One region of the Amorphus sp. 3PC139-8 genome, then DNA from elsewhere that is predicted to be linked to it. Evidence: riboswitches for the same ligand, from Rfam matches in the RefSeq annotation. Region 1 holds a riboswitch; each other region holds the start of a gene.
The links. A riboswitch is a leader RNA that binds a small molecule or an ion and turns the genes downstream of it on or off. The one in region 1 is predicted to bind cobalamin.

Region 1 (6,484 bases):
CCCATCACCCGCCCGCCACGGCGGACGTGGGCGGCGATATCGATATCCCAGCCTTCGCGGCGCAGAAATTCGAGGTCGTCAATGGTGGCCTTGGAGCCCGGCAACAGCACCAGCGTCGCCTCGGCGGGGATCGGCGTGCCGGGATGGATCAGGCGAACCTCTACCCCCGGCTCTTCGCGCAGGGGATCGAGATCGTCGAAATTGGAGATTCGCGGCGTGACCGGGACGGCGATCACAACCGCGCCTGCACGAGCGTCCGACCCGGCGAGCCCCAGAATGTCCTCCGCCGGCAACCGCCGCGCCTCCTCGAAATGCGGAATCAGTCCCAGCGCCGGCCAGCCGGTGCGTTCGGCAACGAAGGCCATGCCGTCGGCGAACAGCCCCGGATCGCCCCGAAAGCGGTTGACCAGGAAACCACGGATCATCGCCGCGTCGTCCGGGTCGAGCACCGTCTTGGTGCCGACCAGGCTCGCAATCACCCCGCCCCGATCGATATCGCCGACCAACACCACCGGGGTGCCGGTTGCCCGGGCAAATCCCATGTTGGCGATGTCGCCCTTGCGCAAATTCACTTCGGAGGCGGAGCCGGCGCCTTCCACGATGACGAGATCGGCCTCGCCGCCAAGCCGATCGAAGCTCTCTTTGACCGCCGCCATCAGGCGCGGTTTCCAATCCTGGAATTCCCGCGCCCGCGCGGTGCCCACCACCTTGCCCTGCACCACCACCTGAGCCCCGATCTCGCTTTGAGGCTTCAACAGCACCGGGTTCATGTGAACCGACAGCGGCACACCGGCGGCGCGGGCTTGGAGTGCCTGGGCACGACCAATCTCGCCGCCATCTTCGGTCACGGCCGCGTTGTTGGACATGTTTTGGGGTTTGAACGGCCGGACCCTCAGCCCCCGGCGCGCAAAGAGCCGGCAGAAGCCGGCCACCAGTAGCGATTTGCCGACATTCGAGCCGGTCCCCTGGACCATGAAGGCGCGGGTCATGGGCGGCATCCGCGCAGCCGTGAGCGAAGCGAACTGGCGTGAGCGGAGACAAACTTGATCCAGCTCAGCGCGCGACCCATCAGAACTCGATGCCTTCCTGCGCCTTCACGCCGGCGGCGAAATGATGCTTAACGAGCGTCATCTCAGTCACCAAGTCGGCGACCTCGATCAGCTCCGGCTTGGCGTTGCGCCCAGTCACCACGACGTGCAGGTCCGGCCGGCGGTCGGCGAGACGCGCCACCACCTGGTCCAGCGGCAGATAATCGTAGCGCAGCGCGATGTTGAGTTCGTCCAGCACCAAAAGCCGGATCTCCGGATCCTCCATCAGCGCTTCCGCCTGCGCCCAGGCTGCCTTCGCGGCCGCCACATCGCGCTCGCGGTCCTGGGTCTCCCAGGTGAAGCCCTCACCCATGGTGTGCCAGGCGATCTGATCGCCGAATCGGGCGAATGCAGCCTTCTCCCCGGTTTCCCAGCCCCCCTTGATGAACTGGACCACGCCCACCTTCCAGTCATGACCGAGCGCGCGCAGAATCAGCCCCATGGCCGCCGTCGACTTGCCCTTGCCCGGGCCGGTGTTCACGATCAGCAGTCCCTTTTCGATGGTCTTGGAGGCGACCTCTCGGTCCTGCACTTCCTTGCGCTTCTGCATCTTCTGGCGATGACGCTCGGCGGCGTCGGTCTCGGTCACGGCGTTTGGTCCTCCTTCCACGAAATCGGCGCGAGCCTAGAGCGGGGGAGCACCTGCGGAAAGGCCCCTTTCGCTGAGCGACCTTGCATCCGGCCGGCCCCGGCGATAACCATCACGGTCTGCGACGGTGCCCCGGCAACGGGGTGAAAAGGGAACGCGGTGCGGACTTTCCGGTCCAAAACCGTGGCTGCCCCCGCAACTGTAGGCGGGCTCACTTCCACCCGACACGCCACTGGAGATGGACCTCCGGGAAGGCTGGTGGAAGCGCGATGGCCCGCAAGCCAGGAGACCTGCCGTCGCCGTTCGCTTCTATGGGCCGATCCGTCGGGGTGTACGCGATCGCGCAGTGCCGGGGCCCTCGCTCCGCTCCGTCCGTAGAAGTGTCGCCCGGACTCCGGGCTGCGAAGGACGGAGTGATGATGACGTTTCCGAAATCCCTGGCCGGTGGCACTTGATGACGGCACCGACCCCAGACACCGAAGCGCCGATTCGTCTGATGGTCTGCACCACCTGCCGCGAGGCCGGTGTATCGGCGGACGATCCGGAACGGCCGGGTGCGCGCCTGCACCAGGCGCTCGCCGAACGGCTGGCCGAGGACGCGCAGCTATCCTGCCGGATCGCCCTTGAAGCGGTGACCTGCCTTTCGGTCTGCAAGCGGCCATGTACCATCGCGGTCTCCGGTCCCGATCGCTGGACCTATGTCTACGGCGATCTTGACGCAGACGTCTCTGCCGACACCATCCTCGCCGGAGTCGGCCTCTACGCCGACACGGCGGACGGCATCGTGCCCTGGCGCCAGCGTCCCACCGAATTCAAAAAGGGCGTCGTCGCCCGCATTCCCCCATTCAGCTCCGGGAGCCAGAGATGACCGGCTTTGCCAAGATCCCCTGCACCATCGTCACCGGCTTCCTTGGGGCCGGCAAGACGACCCTCGTTCGCCACGTACTGGAGCATGCCGACGGCGCGCGCATCGCGATCCTCGTCAACGAGTTCGGCGATGTCGGCTTCGACGGCTCGTTCCTGGAAGGCTGCGGCATCGAAGGCTGCGGCGACGGCCAGGTGGTGGAGCTGCCGAATGGCTGCATCTGCTGCACCGTGGCCGACGACTTCCTACCCGCGCTGGACACGATCCTCTCCTGGGAGACGCCGCCGGACCACATCCTGATCGAAACCTCCGGTCTGGCGCTGCCGAAGCCACTGGTGACGGCCTTCAACTGGCCGCAGATCAAGTCGCGCGTCACCGTCGACGGCGTGATCGCGGTGGTGGAAGGTCCGGCCGTCGCCGACGGTATGTTCGTCGATGACGAAGAAGCGCTTGCCGCCCAGCGCGAGCGCGACCAGTCGGTCGATCACGACAACCCGCTGGAGGAGGTGTTCGAGGATCAGATCTTGTGCGCCGACATGATCTTGATGAACAAGGCCGACCTGATGGACGACGCCCAGAAGGCCAAGGCCCGAACCGAGATCGAGGATCACCTGCCGCGCGCGGTAAAGATCGTGGAAACGGCCCACGGCAAGGTCGATCCGACGCTCCTGCTCGGCCTCGGCGCCGCCGTTGAAGACGATCTCGACGCCCGCCGCACCCATCACGACGGCGAAGAGGACCACGACCACGACGACTTCGAGACGGTGGCCGTCTCCGTCGCATCGGTTGAAAGCCCGGAAGCCCTGATTGCCCAGGTGGCGCAAGCGGCCGAAGCCGACGGCGTGCTGCGGATCAAGGGCTTCGTGCCGGTGGACGGCAAGCCGATGCGCCTCGTCATCCAGGGCGTGGGCCGCCGCGTGGCACATCATTTCGACCGGCCGTGGAAACCGGGCGAGGTGCGCGAGGGCCATCTGGTCGTGATTGGCCTGAAAGGCTTCGATCTAAACAGCGTCAAGCGCGCGCTTGCGGCCGACGCCGCGCTGAGCGCGTAGGCGGCAGGGCGCGGATCGATATGCATCTCCTCCCGGTCACGAGCGTCAGCCTGGACGACGGCGACACCGCCGTCGATCTCGGCCAGCCGCCGGGAGAGATCGTGGTGCTGTCGTTCGCCGAATCCGACCTAGCCGCGATCGCGACGGCTTACGAGGCGGATCACGCTGCGCTGCCGACGCTCCGTCTGGCGAGCCTGAGGCGGCTGCGGCATCCGCTGTCGGTCGATTTCTACATCGACAAGACGCTGTCCAAGGCGCGCATCGTGCTGGTGCGTTGCCTGGGCGGGCTGGACTATTGGCGCTACGGCGTGGAAGCCACGGCGGCCGCCTGCCGTGCGCACGGCATTTCGCTTGCCGTGATTCCCGGCGACGGACGCGCCGACCCGCGCCTCGACGATCATTGCACGGTGAGCGAGGAGACCCGGCAGCGGATCACCGCCTATTTCGACGCCGGCGGCACCAGCAACATGCGCGGGCTGTTGGGCTTTCTTGCCCGAGAAATCGGTTGGGATGTCGCGGCGACCGCTCCGGAGGATGTCCCGCCCTTCTTCGCCTGGGACCCAGTGCAGGGGATTTTCGATCCGCTGGCCCTGCCCCATCCTCTGCTCACTCTCGCGAAAGCGGGAGTCCATGGGGAAATCCCGGATCTTGAGGCGTCTGCGCCATGGATTCCCGCTTTCGGGGGAATGAGCGGAGAAAAGGGAAATGCCGCCCCCCAATCCGAAACTCAGCAAGACCAGGAGCGTCGGCAACCCCTCGCCCTGGTGATTGCATATCGCTCGGCTATCCTGGCCGGCGAGACGGCACCGCTTGCCACCATGATCACGGCTTTGGACGCACGCGGCCTCGCGCCCCTCGTGCTCGGCGTGACCAGCCTGAAGGACGACCGGGCGACCGGCCCGCTCGGTACGCTTCTGGCCCGCGCAAAGCCGGACGTCATCGTCTCCACCACCGCCTTTTCCGCCCGCCAGGACGGCGACTTCGTGCTGGACCGGGCCGACTGTCCAATTCTGCAGGCCACTCCCTCGGGAAGCCGACAGGAAGCCTGGGAGGCCTCCGACCGGGGACTGGCGGCCGCCGACCTCGCCATGCAGGTGGCGCTGCCGGAATTCGACGGACGCATCTCCGGCTTTCCGATCTCCTTCCGCGAAGAGACGGAGGAGGACCCCACGCTCGCCTTCGCGCGGCGCATTCCAGTGCCCTATAACGACGGCATCGCCGCACTCGCCAACCAGGCGGCGGGCTGGGTCCGGCTGCGGCGGACACCCAGGAGCGATCGGCGGATCGCGATCGTACTCTCCGACTATCCCGCCCGCGCTGGACGGGCCGGTTTCGCCGTCGGTCTCGATACCCCCGCCTCCACCTGCCGGATTCTCGACGATCTGGCCGAGGCCGGCTACGTGACGGCGCGTGGGTTCGACGGCCAGGAGCTGATGGCCCGTCTGACTTCCGAGCCGAGAAACCAACCTGAAGGCGCAAGGCTCACCATTCCCCTCGATGCCTATCGCGCCTGGCTCGACACGCTGCCCGCCAGCCTCCGCGATGCGCTCTCCGCCCGCTGGGGCGATCCGGCGACCGACCCGGCCTGCACAGACGGCGTCTTCCGCTTCCCCTCCGTGGAAGCCGGCAACGCGCTGGTGGCCCTGCAACCCGACCGCAGTCGGGGCACGGACCGCAAGGCGATTTATCACGACCCGGACGAGATCCCGACCCACGCCTATCTCGCCTTCTATTTGGCGCTGCGCTCCGGCGTCGACGCCATGATCCATCTCGGCACCCATGGCACCGGGGAGTGGCTGCCAGGCAAGGCGGTGGCGCTCTCCCCCGCTTGCTGGCCGCGGGTGATCGTCGGTGATCTGCCGGTGATCTATCCCTTCATCTGCGACGACCCTGGCGAGGCTGCTCCCGCCAAGCGCCGGCTCGGCGCCGTCACCGTCGGCCATCTCACCCCGCTGACCGGCGAAGCCGGGCTTCATGGCGAGGCGGCCGCACTGCGCGAGTTGGTGGAGGAATTCTCCGAGGCTCAGGTGCTCGATCCGCGACGGGCGGATCTCGTCGCCGCCGACATTCTGGAGCGGGCCGAACTTTCCGGTCTTGCCGGCGAATGCGGCGTCACCCGCAACATGGAGATGGCGGACGCTCTGACGCGGCTTGACGCCCATCTCTGCGATCTCGGCGAGATCACCGTGCGCGACGGGCTCCACGTCTTCGCCGCCGCGCCGGAAGGTTACGAAAGCTGCAGCGCCGGCGAACGCGAGGGACTGCTGGCCGCGCTCGATGGACGCTTCGCCGTACCCGGTCCAGCCGGTTCGCCCTCGCGCGGCCGCGCCGACGTAATCCCGACAGGCCGCAACCTTGCCACCGTCGACCCACGCGCGATCCCGACCCGTGCGGCCTCGATCCTCGGCGACAAGGCCGCGCAAGAGGTGGTGCGCCGCCATCTGCAGGAGCATGGCGATTGGCCGCGCCGCATCGTAATGGATCTCTGGGCCTCCCCAACATTGCGCACCGGCGGCGAGGACATCGCGCACATCCTGGCGCTGATGGGCGCGCGGCCGCGCTGGGACGATGCCTCGACCCGGGTCTCCGGCTTCGAGATCCTGCCGCTTGCCAAGCTCGATCGGCCGCGCATCGATGTGACCATCCGCATTTCGGGCGCCTTCCGCGATACTTTCCCCGACCAGATCGCGCTGATCGACCAGGCGGTGCAGGCGATCGCGGACCTGGACGAGGACGACGCCTGGAACGCGCTCGCCGAAGCCAAGCGCGACGGCGACGACATGGCCCGCATTTTCGGTGCCGCCTGGGGGCGCTACGGCGCCGGCGTCGCCGGTCAGGCGCTGGGCGGTGGCTGGGAGGTGACGGAGGATCTCGGCGCGGTCTATCTCGC
Region 2 (6,484 bases), on a different contig from region 1:
CGTCGGCGCGCGCATCGCGCAGAGCTCCCGCACGGTCCAACGCCCCCGTGGATCGCGCGCAGCTCCTGAATTCTCCGCCGAACCTGGGGCTCCCGCTCGTTACCGGTTATCCGGGGCTTCGGGATGCCAAGATCAACGAGAAACGCTCAGAAGTGCTCGAGGGTCCGCTCGTCGAGGCGCTGCGCTCTCGCCAGGAAGCTGAAGACGAACAGCACCCCTATGAGATGGAGGCCATGACGGTCACGCCGGAAACGGCCGACGATTGGCTGGCCCGATTCAATATCGGCAACCGGAATATTCAGGAAAGCCATGTCAAAATGATCGCCCGCGACATCGCGCAGGGCAACTGGATGTTCAACGCCCAGCCGATCTGCTTTTCCAAGCAAGGCCGGCTGCTCAATGGGCAGCATCGTTTGCGCGCTGCAGTCGAGGCCGACCAGCCGATCGACATTCTCGTGGTGCGCAACGTCCCCGACGAGGCCTTCGCAACCTATGACACCCATGCCAAGAAGGGCATTCCGAGCGGCGTGACCTTCGAGGCGGAAAAAGTCGACGAACGCGTCGTCCTCGCCGCAGCACGAATCCTGTGGAGGGTGGAAAACGAAATCAGCGCGCAGGCGACCCAGATCAAGCCCAGCGCGTCTGAAATCGACGAGATCATCCGACGTCATCCTGGGCTCGCATTGTCCGTCACCCGTGGGCGCCGGATGCACCCGATCGCCAGCGCCGCGGTGATGACGTTCATCACCTACTACACCTGGACCGAACGGTCCGATTACGCCGATGATTTTCTCAATGCGATCGAGACCGGCGAAAACCTGACCAAGGACAATCCGGTCCTGAAAGTGCGCAATCAGCTCCTGCAAGGCCGCGGGTCGGACTACAATCGTCGAAACGCCATCGGCGTGCTCCTGGACTGCTGGAACGCTTACTGCGCCTGGCGGGACAAACAGGAAGAGTAGGAGCCCTCGGCCTCCCGGCTCATCAGTGTCGCCCGAGGGCCGGAAACGGCGGGTCGAGAGCCTGCCCATCAACAGCTCCACGGGCTTGAGGAGGCCGGCGAGGAAGAGGGCAAAGATAGCGATCCTGCAACACCCCGAGAGCACACCGCAATAAAACAGGAAAGAGTGTCGATACCACCGCCCCAGTGATCGCCCCGGCCGCGGCAAGACCAAGGCAGGCCAGTCATGGACCTACGCCTGCGATTGCCAGCCATAACAGGGAAACGGGCCACCGCGCGTACCCCTCCGGTGAAGGCCACCTTGCGGGCTGAGGGATGACGTTGGAAGTCCTAGGGATAATCCTAGGAGTAGCCTTATGACGATGCCCAGAGTTGAGGAGATCACGTCTGTAGAGCGACGGGCCGCTGGTCGCGGGAAGATAAGGAGCGAATTGTCGCGGCATCCTTGAAGCCTAGGGTGGCAGCGTCGGAGGCGGCGCGTGGGGCGCGCATTCATGGCAGCCAGCTGTTTCGCTGGCGCAAGGAGCATTGCGAACGTGTCGAGCCTCAGCGGGCGCCCCAGCTGCTTCCGGTGGAAATCGTGCCGCAAGCGGCGATGGCTCCGGTGACTGAGGAACCGAAAGCGGCCCCGCCGCGACGTCGGCGCAAGACCGGCATTATCGAGATCGAGCTTGGCGGTGGACGCCGCGTTCGTGTCGACCGCCTTGTCGACACGGAGGTGCTGCGTCGGGTTTTCGATCTTTTGGGCCCGCGATGATCCCGGTTCCGAGTGCCGTCCGGGTATGGCTGGCGACCGGCCACACCTACACGAGGAAAGGCTTTCCCGGTTTTTCGCTGGTGGTTCAGGAGACGCTGAAGCGCGATCCTCACAACGGGCACCTGTTCGTCTTCCGCGGTCGCCGCGGTGAGCTATTGAAAGTGATCTGGCATGATGGCCATGGCGTGTGTTTGTACACGAAGAGGCTGGAGCGTGGCCGCTTCCTCTGGCCGCCGCCGGTTGACGGGGTGGTCACGATCACGCCGGAACAGCTCGGCTATCTGCTCGAAGGCGTCGATTGGCGCATGCCGCAGAGAACCTGGCGGCCCGGCTGTATCGGGCTGATGAAGGCGGTGGCCGGGCTCGACCGGCCGAAGCTGCGCGGCGTCGACCGGGTCGGATGGGCCTTCACCTTCGCGGCCGCGGCCTACAACCTCATCCGCCTGCCGAAGCTGCTCGCGCCACCGGCATGAGCGGGGGCACCGGTCCATCGGAGCAGCCCTCCTCGTCGAAGCCGCGTCGCATCTGGGACCAACACCATTGGCGCCGAACCGCTCAAAAAAGCACCCGAGATCATCCCAAGAAAGCTGCGGGAAAAGACCGAGCCCCCAAACGTAGGCCTTATTCAACAGCCTGCTAAGCGTTGGCTCACATACTCCAGGCGGTCGCGGCCAGCCCGAAGAAAGACGCTGAAATGCTTTGAATGTGAACCCCGCCTTCCTGGGGAGGCGGACGCAGGCTAGCCAAGCCAACGCGCAACACAACGCCGCGTAACGATATAAGCATGTCTTTATATCCCTCTTGACAGGCGCCGGGGATATGGGCAGCTTCCCAACGTCGTGGTTCTGCGGCCGCCGTCGGCGGTCGGAGCTAAGAGGGAATCCGGTGCGCCTGTCCGACCGACAGGCAAAACCGGAGCTGCCCCCGCAACTGTGAGCGGCGAGCCGACGTCCGATCGGAGCCTTTTGCGACCAGGCGAACAGCTTGGTCCGCAAGAAATGGCTCCCCGATCTGCAGCCACTGAAGCAAGAGCTTCGGGAAGGCCGGACTAAGGCGACGACCCGCGAGCCAGGAGACCTGCCGCGACCTCTGAAACGTCCTCGGGCGGGGTGTCCCGGTGGGTCGCTAGGCATCGACGACGCGTGCCCTCCGGCCCGCGTCCCTACCCTTGCGTATCCGCTCGGCCTTTGCCCCCTCACATCACAAGGGGTCCAAGCCGATGTCCACTTACTCCATTGCAACCGCAACGCTCGGCACACCGCGGATCGGCCCGCGGCGCGAGCTAAAATTCGCCCTGGAAAGCTACTGGGCGGGCAAGTTGTCCGAAGCCGATCTGCAGGAAACAGCGGTCGAACTCAGGGCCAAAAACTGGGAACGCCAGAAGGCCCGCGGGATCGATCGCATACCGTCGAACGACTTCACTTTCTACGACCACGTGCTCGATACCGCCGTGATGGTCGGCGCGATCCCGGAGGCATACGGCTGGGACGGCGGCGCGGTGCCGCTTTCGACCTACTTCGCCATGGCGCGCGGCAACGAGCAGGTGCCGGCGCTGGAGATGACCAAGTGGTTCGATACCAACTACCACTACATGGTGCCGGAGTTCTCTCCCGATCAGACCTTCCGGCTCGCCTCGGCCAAGCCGGTCGACGAGTTCAAGGAGGCTAAGGCATTGGGCCATCACACGCGGCCGGTGCTGCTCGGCCCGGTGACGTTCTTGGCGCTCGGCAAGAGCATGGACGGCGGCCTCGATCCGATCGCGCTGATCGATCGGCTGGTGCCGGTCTATGCCGAACTGCTCGGCCGTTTGGCCGAAGCCGGGGCGGACTGGGTGCAGATCGACGAGCCGTGCCTCGTGCTTGATCTCGACGAAGGGACGCGGCAGGCGATCCGGGCGACCTACCAGGCGCTCGCGAAAGCGGTTCCCTCGCTCAAGATCATGCTCACCACCTATTTCGGTGCTCTCGGCGACAATCTGGAGACGGCGCTGTCGCTGCCGGTCGCGGGCCTGCACGTGGATCTGGTGCGTGCGCCGGATCAGCTCGATGCGGTGGCGAAGGGGCTTCGCCCCGGTCAGGTTCTGTCGCTCGGCGCGATCGACGGCCGCAACATCTGGCGGGCCGATCTGGTCCACATTCTGGATCGGGTGGAGCCGGTGGTCGCTCAACGCGGCAAGGCGCGTATCGAGATCGCCCCCTCCTGCTCGCTGCTCCATGTGCCTGTGGACCTGGACCAGGAAGACGCCCTCGACGAAGAGCTGAAGAGCTGGCTCGCCTTCTCGCTGCAGAAGATGGACGAACTCGCCGCGCTCGGCAAAGCGCTGCGGTCGGGACGCCTCTCTGCTGCGCCCGAAATCGAAGCCGCAGCCAAGGCGCTGGAGGCACGGGCTGCATCGCCCCGGGTGCATGACAGGGCCGTTGCCGCGCGCGCCGCAGCGGTCACTCCGGACATGGCACGTCGCGCGCGCCCGTTTGCCGAGCGCCGCAAGAAGCAGCAGGCCTCCCTCGGACTACCGTCTTTCCCGACGACCACCATCGGCTCCTTCCCGCAGACCACCGAGGTCCGAAAGGCCCGTGCAGCCAACAATCGGGGCGAATTGGCCGAGACCGAGTATGTCGCCTTCCTCCGCAAGGAGACCGAAAGCGCGATCCGCTGGCAGGAAGAGATCGGCATCGACGTGCTCGTCCACGGCGAGTTCGAGCGCAACGACATGGTCCAGTATTTCGGCGAGAAGCTCGCCGGCTACGCCTTCACCAAGCACGCGTGGGTGCAGAGCTACGGGTCACGCTGCGTCCGTCCACCCGTCATTTTCGGCGACGTCTCGCGTCCCGAGCCGATGACCGTCGAATGGGCCCGCTTCGCCCAGTCGCTCACCGACCGCCCGATGAAGGGCATGCTGACCGGCCCGGTCACCATGCTGCAGTGGTCGTTCGTGCGCGACGACATGGACCGCTCCGACGTTTGCCGCCAGATCGCGCTTGCGCTGCGCGACGAGGTTACGGATCTGGAACAGGCCGGCATCCGCATCATCCAGGTCGACGAGCCGGCTCTGCGCGAAGGGCTACCCCTCAGACGGGCCGACTGGCCGACTTATCTGGACTGGACGGTGGAGTGCTTCCGGCTCTCGACTTCCGGTGTCGCGGACACGACCCAGATCCACACCCATATGTGCTACGCGGAGTTCAACGACATCATCGAGGCGATCGGCGCCATGGATGCCGACGTGATCTCGATCGAGACCTCGCGCTCGAAGATGGAGCTTCTGGAGGCGTTTACCGCCTACGCCTATCCCAACGAGATCGGGCCGGGGATCTACGACATCCACTCGCCCCGGGTGCCGACTGTCGCCGATATGCGGGAGCTGCTGGCCAAGGCGACGGACCGGCTGGATACGGCGCAGATCTGGGTCAATCCGGACTGCGGGCTGAAGACCCGGAAATGGGAGGAAGTCCGTCCGGCCCTGGAGAAGATGGTCGAGACGGCCCGCGCCTTCCGCGCCTCGGCCGAGGCCGCCGAATGACGCCGGCCGAGCCGGCATCGACCAGGCGTTCGCGCCTGGTCGACATCGTGTTTCCGGGCGATACCAATCATCATCAGACCCTGTTCGGCGGGGTCGGGCTGTCCTTCATGGACAAGGTCGCGTTCATCGCGGCCTCCCGCCATGCGCCTGCCGATTTCGTGACCGCCTCCTGCGAAACCGTCGACTTCGACAAGCCCGCGCGTGTGGGCGATATCGTCGAAGCCGTCGGTCACATCGTAAGGGTCGGTCGCAGGTCCCTCGCGGTCGAAGTGGATCTTCTGGCCGAAGCGCCGCTGACGGGCGATCGCTGGCGCTGTGGTGGCGGAACCTTCAACATGGTCGCGGTCGGCGGGCTGGCCGATCCGGGCGGCGTTCTGCCGCCGCTGGATGGGGCCAGCGCACCCGAAGACGACGAAGGCATGAGCGACGTCGTCTTTCCCGACCAGACCAGCCACTATGGCAGCCTCTATGGTGGGAATGCGCTCGCGGCCATGGGCAAGGCGGCCTTCGTCGCCGCGACCCGGCACTGCCGCAAGACCGTTGTGATGGTGTCCACCGAGCGGGTCGATTTCTCCCGCCAGATCGGCACCGGCGATATCGTCGAAGTCCGGCCACGTGTCGTCGCGACCGGACGGACCTCGATCACTGTGGAGGTCGAGCTCTGGTCGGAGGATCCGCGAAAACGCGAGCGGACCCGCTGCGGAAGCGGCCGCTTCGTCATGGTGGCGATCGACGCCGATCATCGGCCGGTTTCGGCTGGGTGACGATGGCTCTCTATCCATCCACCGGGCCGCCGCAAGTCGAGGGCCATTCACGTCGAGCGCACCGAAGGCACGTCGGCGATGCGCTCGTCGATTAGTCCGGAGATATCGCGTCCAAGATGCGACAGTTGGAGATCGTATCGCCGCCTTTGCAGGAGGCGGAGATGCGGCGCAGCTCGGCGGCCAGCCGGGAAAGGTCGTCCATCTTGCGCTCGACCTCTGCTAGGTGCGCGGCCGTCAATCGGTCGACCGCGTCGCAGGGATGCTCCGCTTCGGAGGACAAGGCAAGCAGATCTCGGATCTGATCAAGCGGGAAACCGAGGGCCCGACAGCGCCGGATGAAGCGAAGCCGGTCAAGGGCGCTCTCGTCATAGGCCCGGTAGTTGGCCTTGCTTCGGTTAGGCGCGGCCAGCAGGCCGATCTTCTCGTAGTAACGGATTGTGACGACCTTGGTGCCGGTTGCACGGGCAAGATCGCCGATCTTC
Region 3 (6,484 bases), on a different contig from region 1:
GTTGACCAGCGTATAGGCATCCAGATCGACGACATAGGTCTGAGTGTAGCTTTGATTGTACACCCAGTCCTTCTGGACGCCGGTATAGTCGATGTTGAGGTTCACGTTCGCCCGGTCGTGCAGGAAGCGGTAGTTGATATCCAGGCTGGCGACGTTGCGCGGCCGGCGGACCAGCTCGGCACCGGTCGCATCGTGACCATCGGTGTAGGTGTAGGAAGCGCGCACCGTCAGCGGATCGATCGGATTCACCGACAGCCCAACCTCGACGCCGTCGATCTTCGAGGTGCCGGGCAGGTTGATGGAACTCTGCCCGGAGCCGGTGATCATGTCGGAGATCCGCTGGTTGAAATAGGTCACATCGACGCCGGCCCGCCCCGCGAACAATTGCTGGTCGACGCCGACATCCCAGCCGGTCGCCTCTTCGGGCTTGAGGTCCGGATTGCCGCTATAGGTGTTGGTGTAGCCGTAAAGCTCGAACATCGTCGGGTTCTTCACGCCGGTGCCGAACGAGCCGTGCAGCTTGGTGCCCGTCCGATCGATGAAATAGGCCGCTGTCGCCCGGTAAGTCGTGGAATCCTCGAAGATTTCGTTGACGTCGTGACGGATGCTGCCGGTCAGGTTCAAATTCTCAAACAGGCTGAGCTGATACTGGCCGACGAAGCCGGTGGAATTCACCGTGCGGTCGAACGAGGAATAGGCCGAGTCGGAGACCACGCCATCCTCTTCGTTCTGGACCGCGAAGGTCACCACGTGGCTCGCATCGAACACCTCCGGTGTGTTGAAGAACACGTTCGACTGGTAGTCGAACCGACGCGTCGAGCCTTCATAGGTGCTGGTCACGACGGTCGGAGCGAGATTGCGATACTTGGTGTCCGTCTTGGTGTAGCTGACGCCGGCGATCTGCTCCCAGTGGTGGTCGAACAGGCTGAGCCGGGCCTGGGCGCGCGAGTAGAGGTCGTCGCCGGTGGTGTCCTGCAGCGAATCCGTCGGCCCTGTATGGCCGTAAGCTGGCAGGTAGGTATCGGTGTCGGTGTCCGTCTTGGTGCTGGTGTAGCGGATCACGCCCGACATATCGAAATACTCGTTGGGGCTAAGGCTGCCTTTCGCGAACACGGTGCCGTTGCGATAGCCGTCCTTCTCCGTGTTGCCGAGATTTTCGCTGGCGACCGAGATCCCGTCGGTTTTGTAGCCCATTCCGCTCACGATGAAGTTGTACATCTCGCCGGCGCCGCTGATCGACGCATTCCCGTTGACCGTCCCGAACGAGCCACCCTCGAGCCGACCGGAGATATGGGTTCCCGGCTCGCCGGTCCGGGTCACGATGTTGATGACGCCGCCGACCGCGTCGGAGCCGTAGAGCGCGCTTTGGGGCCCCCTGAGGACCTCGATCCGCTCCACGTCGTCAGCGAGCAGCGTGGAAAAATCGAACTCCGAGCCGAAGGCAGGGTCATTCACCGGAACGCCGTCGATAAAAACCTTCGTCTGGTTGCCTTCCGATCCACGGATACGAACCTGGGTGAGCTGTCCGATCGGTCCCGTGCGGTTGACCGCCAGACCCGGTACTTGCCGCAGCGCGTCGGACACGAACTGGATCTTCTGCTCGCGCAGCTCCTCTCCGGTGATCACGGTGACCGCGCTGCCAACCTTGTCCAGCGACGTGGGCGCCAGGTTCGCCGTGACGGAGATCTCCGGCAGCGCGACCACCGAGGCGTCGCCGAGATCGGCATCCTGAGCATGCGCGGGCAGCGCAAGAAGGAACGGCGACAGCGAAACGGTGGCGCAGGCAACACGGCGCACGGCAGTACGCCGTCCACGAAGAGACGTCGGAAAAGATAACATGGCAGTCCTCGAGCGGCACACGGCCGGATGGCACGTCACCGCGATCGAGGCGGACCCATGCGAGGAACATGGAGACCGTACCCATCGAGACACCCCGCCCGATGTGACCGCGCGTGACCACGGCTGACGGCAGGTCTCCTGACTTGCGGGTCCTCGTCGCTCCGCTGCCTTCCCAGGATCATTTCGACCCCAGTGGCGTCCAACGCGGAGAACTCGCCGCTCACAGTTGCGGGGGCAGTCACGGAGTTGGCGCGCGTCGCCGCACCGTGTTCCCTATTGAGCCCGAAAGGGCACCGTCACGGTCAGGGATAAAGCGTCGCGGTCGGGAGTCAAGCCAGAGCAGAAGCATTCCAGTCCGACGTCCCCAACTTCGAAATCCTCAATTCCGGCCGAACAATTTGATCGACATTTCCTGCCCCGCCAGGAAATATAGAACTCGCATTTACTCTTTGCGATCTCCTAATAAACGCCGGTCCATATCCATGTTCGCATGACAAATTTTTAGTTATTACAAAGTGTATATTCTGATTGAACTTGCGTTAACTGTCGAAGAATTGCTATCGTTTGCGGACCCAGCTCGATCGAGTGGGCAATACTCATCATTTGGACGCCGGGGCGGACGTGGACGTCGCAGACGAGTATCAGTGCGAGCAAGGGGGCCAGGCGGCGCCGGTCGAGATCGATGCAGCCAGGGCGCTCTTGGATCAGGCGATCTCGGCCTACTATTCAGACCTTCACGCCGCGATCCGCCGGCGCGGAGCCGGCACGAGCCAAGCCACCGAGATTGTTCACGACCTCTATATTCAGCTCTCGCGCAAGCCGGAGCGCCTGGTCGGCAAGTCCTCGCTGCGGGCGTTCCTGATCCGGGCGGCGGTCAATCTGGGGATCGACCGGGCCCGGCGCGCCGCATTCGAGGCACGGCTGTTTGAATCCCTCGACATCTCCGTCCACGCGCCCACCATCGCTGCGCCGATCGAGACCCGGCTCGACCTGTCGCGCCGGCTGGCCGTCCTGCGCAAGGCGATCCTCGCGCTGCCCGCTCAGCGCCGCGACGTCTTCATCGCCCATCGCCTGGCCGGAATGGACAAGGATGAGATCGCCGAACAGCTCGGCATCACCCGCGGGCAGGTCAACCGCCACTTGCGCAAGGCGATGCTTCACTGCATGGAAAAAATAGACGAATTCGAAAACGGATAGGCCGCGTCGCCCTCTCCCATTCGTCTATCTCTAGAGGCTGTTATGGACTTGGAATAGAAGCTGCGTCGGGGAGAGCGGCGCGGACAACAGGAGAAAGGCGATCCGAATACTCTACCGTATTTGGGAGCCCTTCGACGCATTCGCCGTCCCTCTGTCCCCACCCCTTCGGACCGGTCGCTTTGTTTGCGCCGGTTCGTCGCCGATCTCGACCGTACTCCCGGTCCGCGCATCGATCGGCTCCTGCCGGAGCGAAGAAAACGGCAACGGCGCAGCCCCATTTGAAGTCCATAACAGCCTCCAAGATAGACCGAGACCAACGATGCCGCCGGCCGTGACATCCGAGAAACCGCACGATATCCGCGAACAGGCCATCGAGTGGCTGCTGCATCTGGAAGACGCAGATACGCCCGATGAAGATCGCCGCGCCTTCGAGGAGTGGCTGGGCCGCGATCCCGCCCACGCCGAGGCGTTCGAGAAGGCACGTCGGCTCTTCGGCGAATCGGCCGACGCGCTGAGAGAGAACCCCGAAGACACGCGCGCCGCGATCCGGAGAAAAGGCAACGGCCCGCTGCTGCCGGCCGTGCTGCTGGTCTGTCTCGTTCTGGCCGGCGGAATGTTCTTATGGGCCGATGGTCCGACCCGCCTTCAGGCCGATATCGTCTCCGGCGCGAACGAGAGCCCGATCCTCCGCTTAGGCGACGGCTCGACGGTTCAACTCGACGCAGGAAGCGCCGTCGCGGAGGACTTCACCACCGACGAACGGCGGATCCGACTTCTCAAAGGCCAGGCCTATTTCGAAGTCGCGCCCAATCGCGCGCGTCCGTTCGTCGTGCAGGTGGGCGACGAGCGTTTCGAAGCGGTCGGAACCGCCTTCGACGTCAACCGTACGGCAGGTCAGGCCGAAATAACGGTCACGGAAGGTAAGGTTCGGGTCCGCACCGGCGACGGAGCGGGCGTCGTCCTTTCGCCGCACATGCGCACTTCGGTGCGTGACGGCACCCTCGGGGCAGTCGAAACGGTTCCCGACGGCATGGAGACGCCCTGGCGCTCCGGCAGGCTCGTGTTCGAAGACAGGCCCTTGACTTGGGTCGTCGGCAACCTCGCCCGGCACCTGCCTGGCAAGGTTGTGATCGCTAACCCGGCACTCGGCGATCGGCGGATCACGGGGACGCTGGATCTTTCTGACCCGCACGCGGCCCTGAACGATCTCTCGACCGCCGTCGGCCTGCGCACTGTCCAGGCCGGAAGGCTTTTGACCGTCGTCTATTAGAGCATGTCCAGGCCAAGTGGACACCGGTCGGCCGTCCGGAAACGCTCTGAATTAATAGGTTAGAACCGTTCCGCGATTCCATGAAAAGCCGAACGGAGCCAGGCAATTGCGCCAAGAGGAGATCGTCGCCACCGGCGCCATTACCCTCCAGTTCGGTCCGCCGGCCTTAATCTGGATCAAAAAAATCGAGATTTTTTTGCCGGACCGGGCTTCGAGGCCGCAGCTCATTCGTCCCCCAAGGACCACCGCGTCAGTGGCGCTGTCGTACCGCGCGAGCCTTGTGGGATTTTTGGCATGCAGAATCGATCGAATGGAAATGGCCGGACGGCTCCCGCCCGGCTCCTCGGGCTGTCCCTGACAGCCTCGGCGCTTGTGCTGGGCGCGACCATCGTCCCCTTCTCCGCACAGGCCCAGCAAACGCAAACCACGATCAACGTTCCGGCCGGGCCGCTGTCGACCGCGCTCAACCGGCTGGCCGCCCAGACCGGGCTGCAGATCGTCGTCGACAGCGATCTCGTCGCCGGCATGTCCACGCCCGGCCTCTCCGGCACCTATAGCGCGGAGGAAGCGCTCGCCATCCTCACCTCCGGCACGGCCCTGCGCTACACCTTTACCGGGCCGACGACGGTGACGCTCGCCAGCGCCTTCCCCAACTCGCAAGGTGCCGTCGCGGCAAGCCAAGGAGCGGTGACGCTGGAGCCGATTACCGTGCAGGGCGAGAAATTCCCCCGCGACACGTTTCGCACCTACACCAGCGTCGGCGTGTCCACCAGCGCCGAGATCAGCGACTACAACGACACCACCTTCGACCAAGCCGTCAGCCGGATGGCGAACGTCACCGCCAACCAGACGGGCACCGGCGACAACAATTTCTCCATCCGCGGCCTCAATGCCGAAGGCGTGACGCAGCCCAGCCGCTCGGCGCCGATCATCTCCGTCGTGGTCGACGGGGCGACGCAAGGGGTCGAGGCAACCCGGCGCGGTAGCCGCGGCGTCTGGGACGTCGAGCAAATCGAGGTCCTGCGCGGCCCGCAATCGACGCTGCAGGGGCGCAATTCGCTCGGCGGCACGGTGATCGTCGATACCAAGGACCCGACCTATACGCCCGAGATCATCATCGAAGGGCAGATGGGAAATCAGGACTATTTCGACGGCGCGTTCGCAATCTCCACCCCGATCATCGCCGACCAGGTCGCCGTGCGGATCGCGGGCCAGGCCTTCCGCAAGGACAACGACATCGACTACCCCGATCCGTCGATCGCCTCGCTCGGCGATGACGAGTATGAAGAGCTCCGAGGCAAGCTCCTGATCGAACCGGAGGCGATACCGGGACTGAGCGCGCTCTTCACCGTCAGCCGCACCCATGACAAGCCGTCCTGGAACGCAGTAACCGGACCGGACTATTTCGCCCGGGAATATACCGACCCGTCCAACACGGCTGCGGAGTTCCGCGACACCTACGTCAACCGCTACATCGCCGAGCTCGGCTACGAATTTTCTCCGAGCCTTACGCTGAAGTCGATCACCGCGTTCAACGACGCCAACGTGTCGATCTCCTCACCGGCGGGGTCCTCCTTCGATCGCTCCGACAAGCGCGACGAGAAGGACTTTTCCCAGGACATCCAGCTCACCTTCAACCGGCCCGATTTCCCGCTTTCCGGCGTGTTCGGCGTGTTCGCCGGCAGCTTCGAGACCGACCTCAATTCCTCGATCGAGACCAACTCGCTGGCCGCCTACGGCATTCCGACCGCCAGCGTCCAACAGCTCGACGCGGAGAACAAGACAACGTCGGTCGCCGCCTATACCGACCTGCGCTACGAGGTGTGGGACCGCGTGACGCTGCTGGGCGGCGGCCGCATCCTGCAGGACACGGTCTCCTCCGACTATAACGGCAAGGCGCTGGACCTGGAGGCGACCCAGGTCAACATCATGCAGTGCCTCTATCTCGGCTGCGTGCCGGAGCCGGCCTACGGTTCGCTCAACGAGGACACCTCGGTCACCAATACCGTCTTCCTGCCGAAGCTCGGCATCGCATTCGACCTGAGCGAGGATCAGACCGTCGGGGTCACCGCAAGCCGCGGCTACCGGGCCGGATTTGCCGAGGCCGTGCCCGGCACCACGACCATCAACAAGGTCGATCCGGAATATCTGTGGTCCTACGAGGTGGCGTATCGCTCG

Region 2: it holds a riboswitch for cobalamin, as region 1 does, so the genes downstream of both, metE (5-methyltetrahydropteroyltriglutamate--homocysteine S-methyltransferase) here and HNS03_RS13175 (DUF1636 family protein) in region 1, are expected to answer to the same signal.
Region 3: it holds a riboswitch for cobalamin, as region 1 does, so the genes downstream of both, HNS03_RS23005 (TonB-dependent receptor plug domain-containing protein) here and HNS03_RS13175 (DUF1636 family protein) in region 1, are expected to answer to the same signal.

What each region holds. Positions count from the first base shown of each region.
Region 1 is NZ_JABJVY010000012.1:97,192-103,675, reverse strand. It holds gene HNS03_RS13185 (cobyric acid synthase) at 1-989, opposite strand, end outside; gene cobO (cob(I)yrinic acid a,c-diamide adenosyltransferase) at 1,069-1,677, opposite strand; cobalamin riboswitch at 1,786-1,990, shown strand; gene HNS03_RS13175 (DUF1636 family protein) at 2,132-2,545, shown strand; gene cobW (cobalamin biosynthesis protein CobW) at 2,542-3,594, shown strand; gene cobN (cobaltochelatase subunit CobN) at 3,615-6,484, shown strand, end outside.
Region 2 is NZ_JABJVY010000043.1:17,791-24,274, forward strand. It holds gene HNS03_RS24185 (hypothetical protein) at 1-962, shown strand, start outside; partial or broken gene HNS03_RS24190 (transposase) at 1,371-1,718, shown strand; partial or broken gene tnpB (IS66 family insertion sequence element accessory protein TnpB) at 1,715-2,020, shown strand; partial or broken gene HNS03_RS24200 (IS5/IS1182 family transposase) at 2,057-2,191, shown strand; cobalamin riboswitch at 2,550-2,818, shown strand; gene metE (5-methyltetrahydropteroyltriglutamate--homocysteine S-methyltransferase) at 2,938-5,238, shown strand; gene HNS03_RS24210 (acyl-CoA thioesterase) at 5,235-6,002, shown strand; gene HNS03_RS24215 (helix-turn-helix domain-containing protein) at 6,094-6,484, opposite strand, start outside.
Region 3 is NZ_JABJVY010000035.1:7,620-14,103, forward strand. It holds gene HNS03_RS23005 (TonB-dependent receptor plug domain-containing protein) at 1-1,797, opposite strand, end outside; cobalamin riboswitch at 1,950-2,152, opposite strand; gene HNS03_RS23010 (RNA polymerase sigma factor) at 2,461-3,036, shown strand; gene HNS03_RS23015 (FecR domain-containing protein) at 3,368-4,306, shown strand; gene HNS03_RS23020 (TonB-dependent receptor) at 4,601-6,484, shown strand, end outside.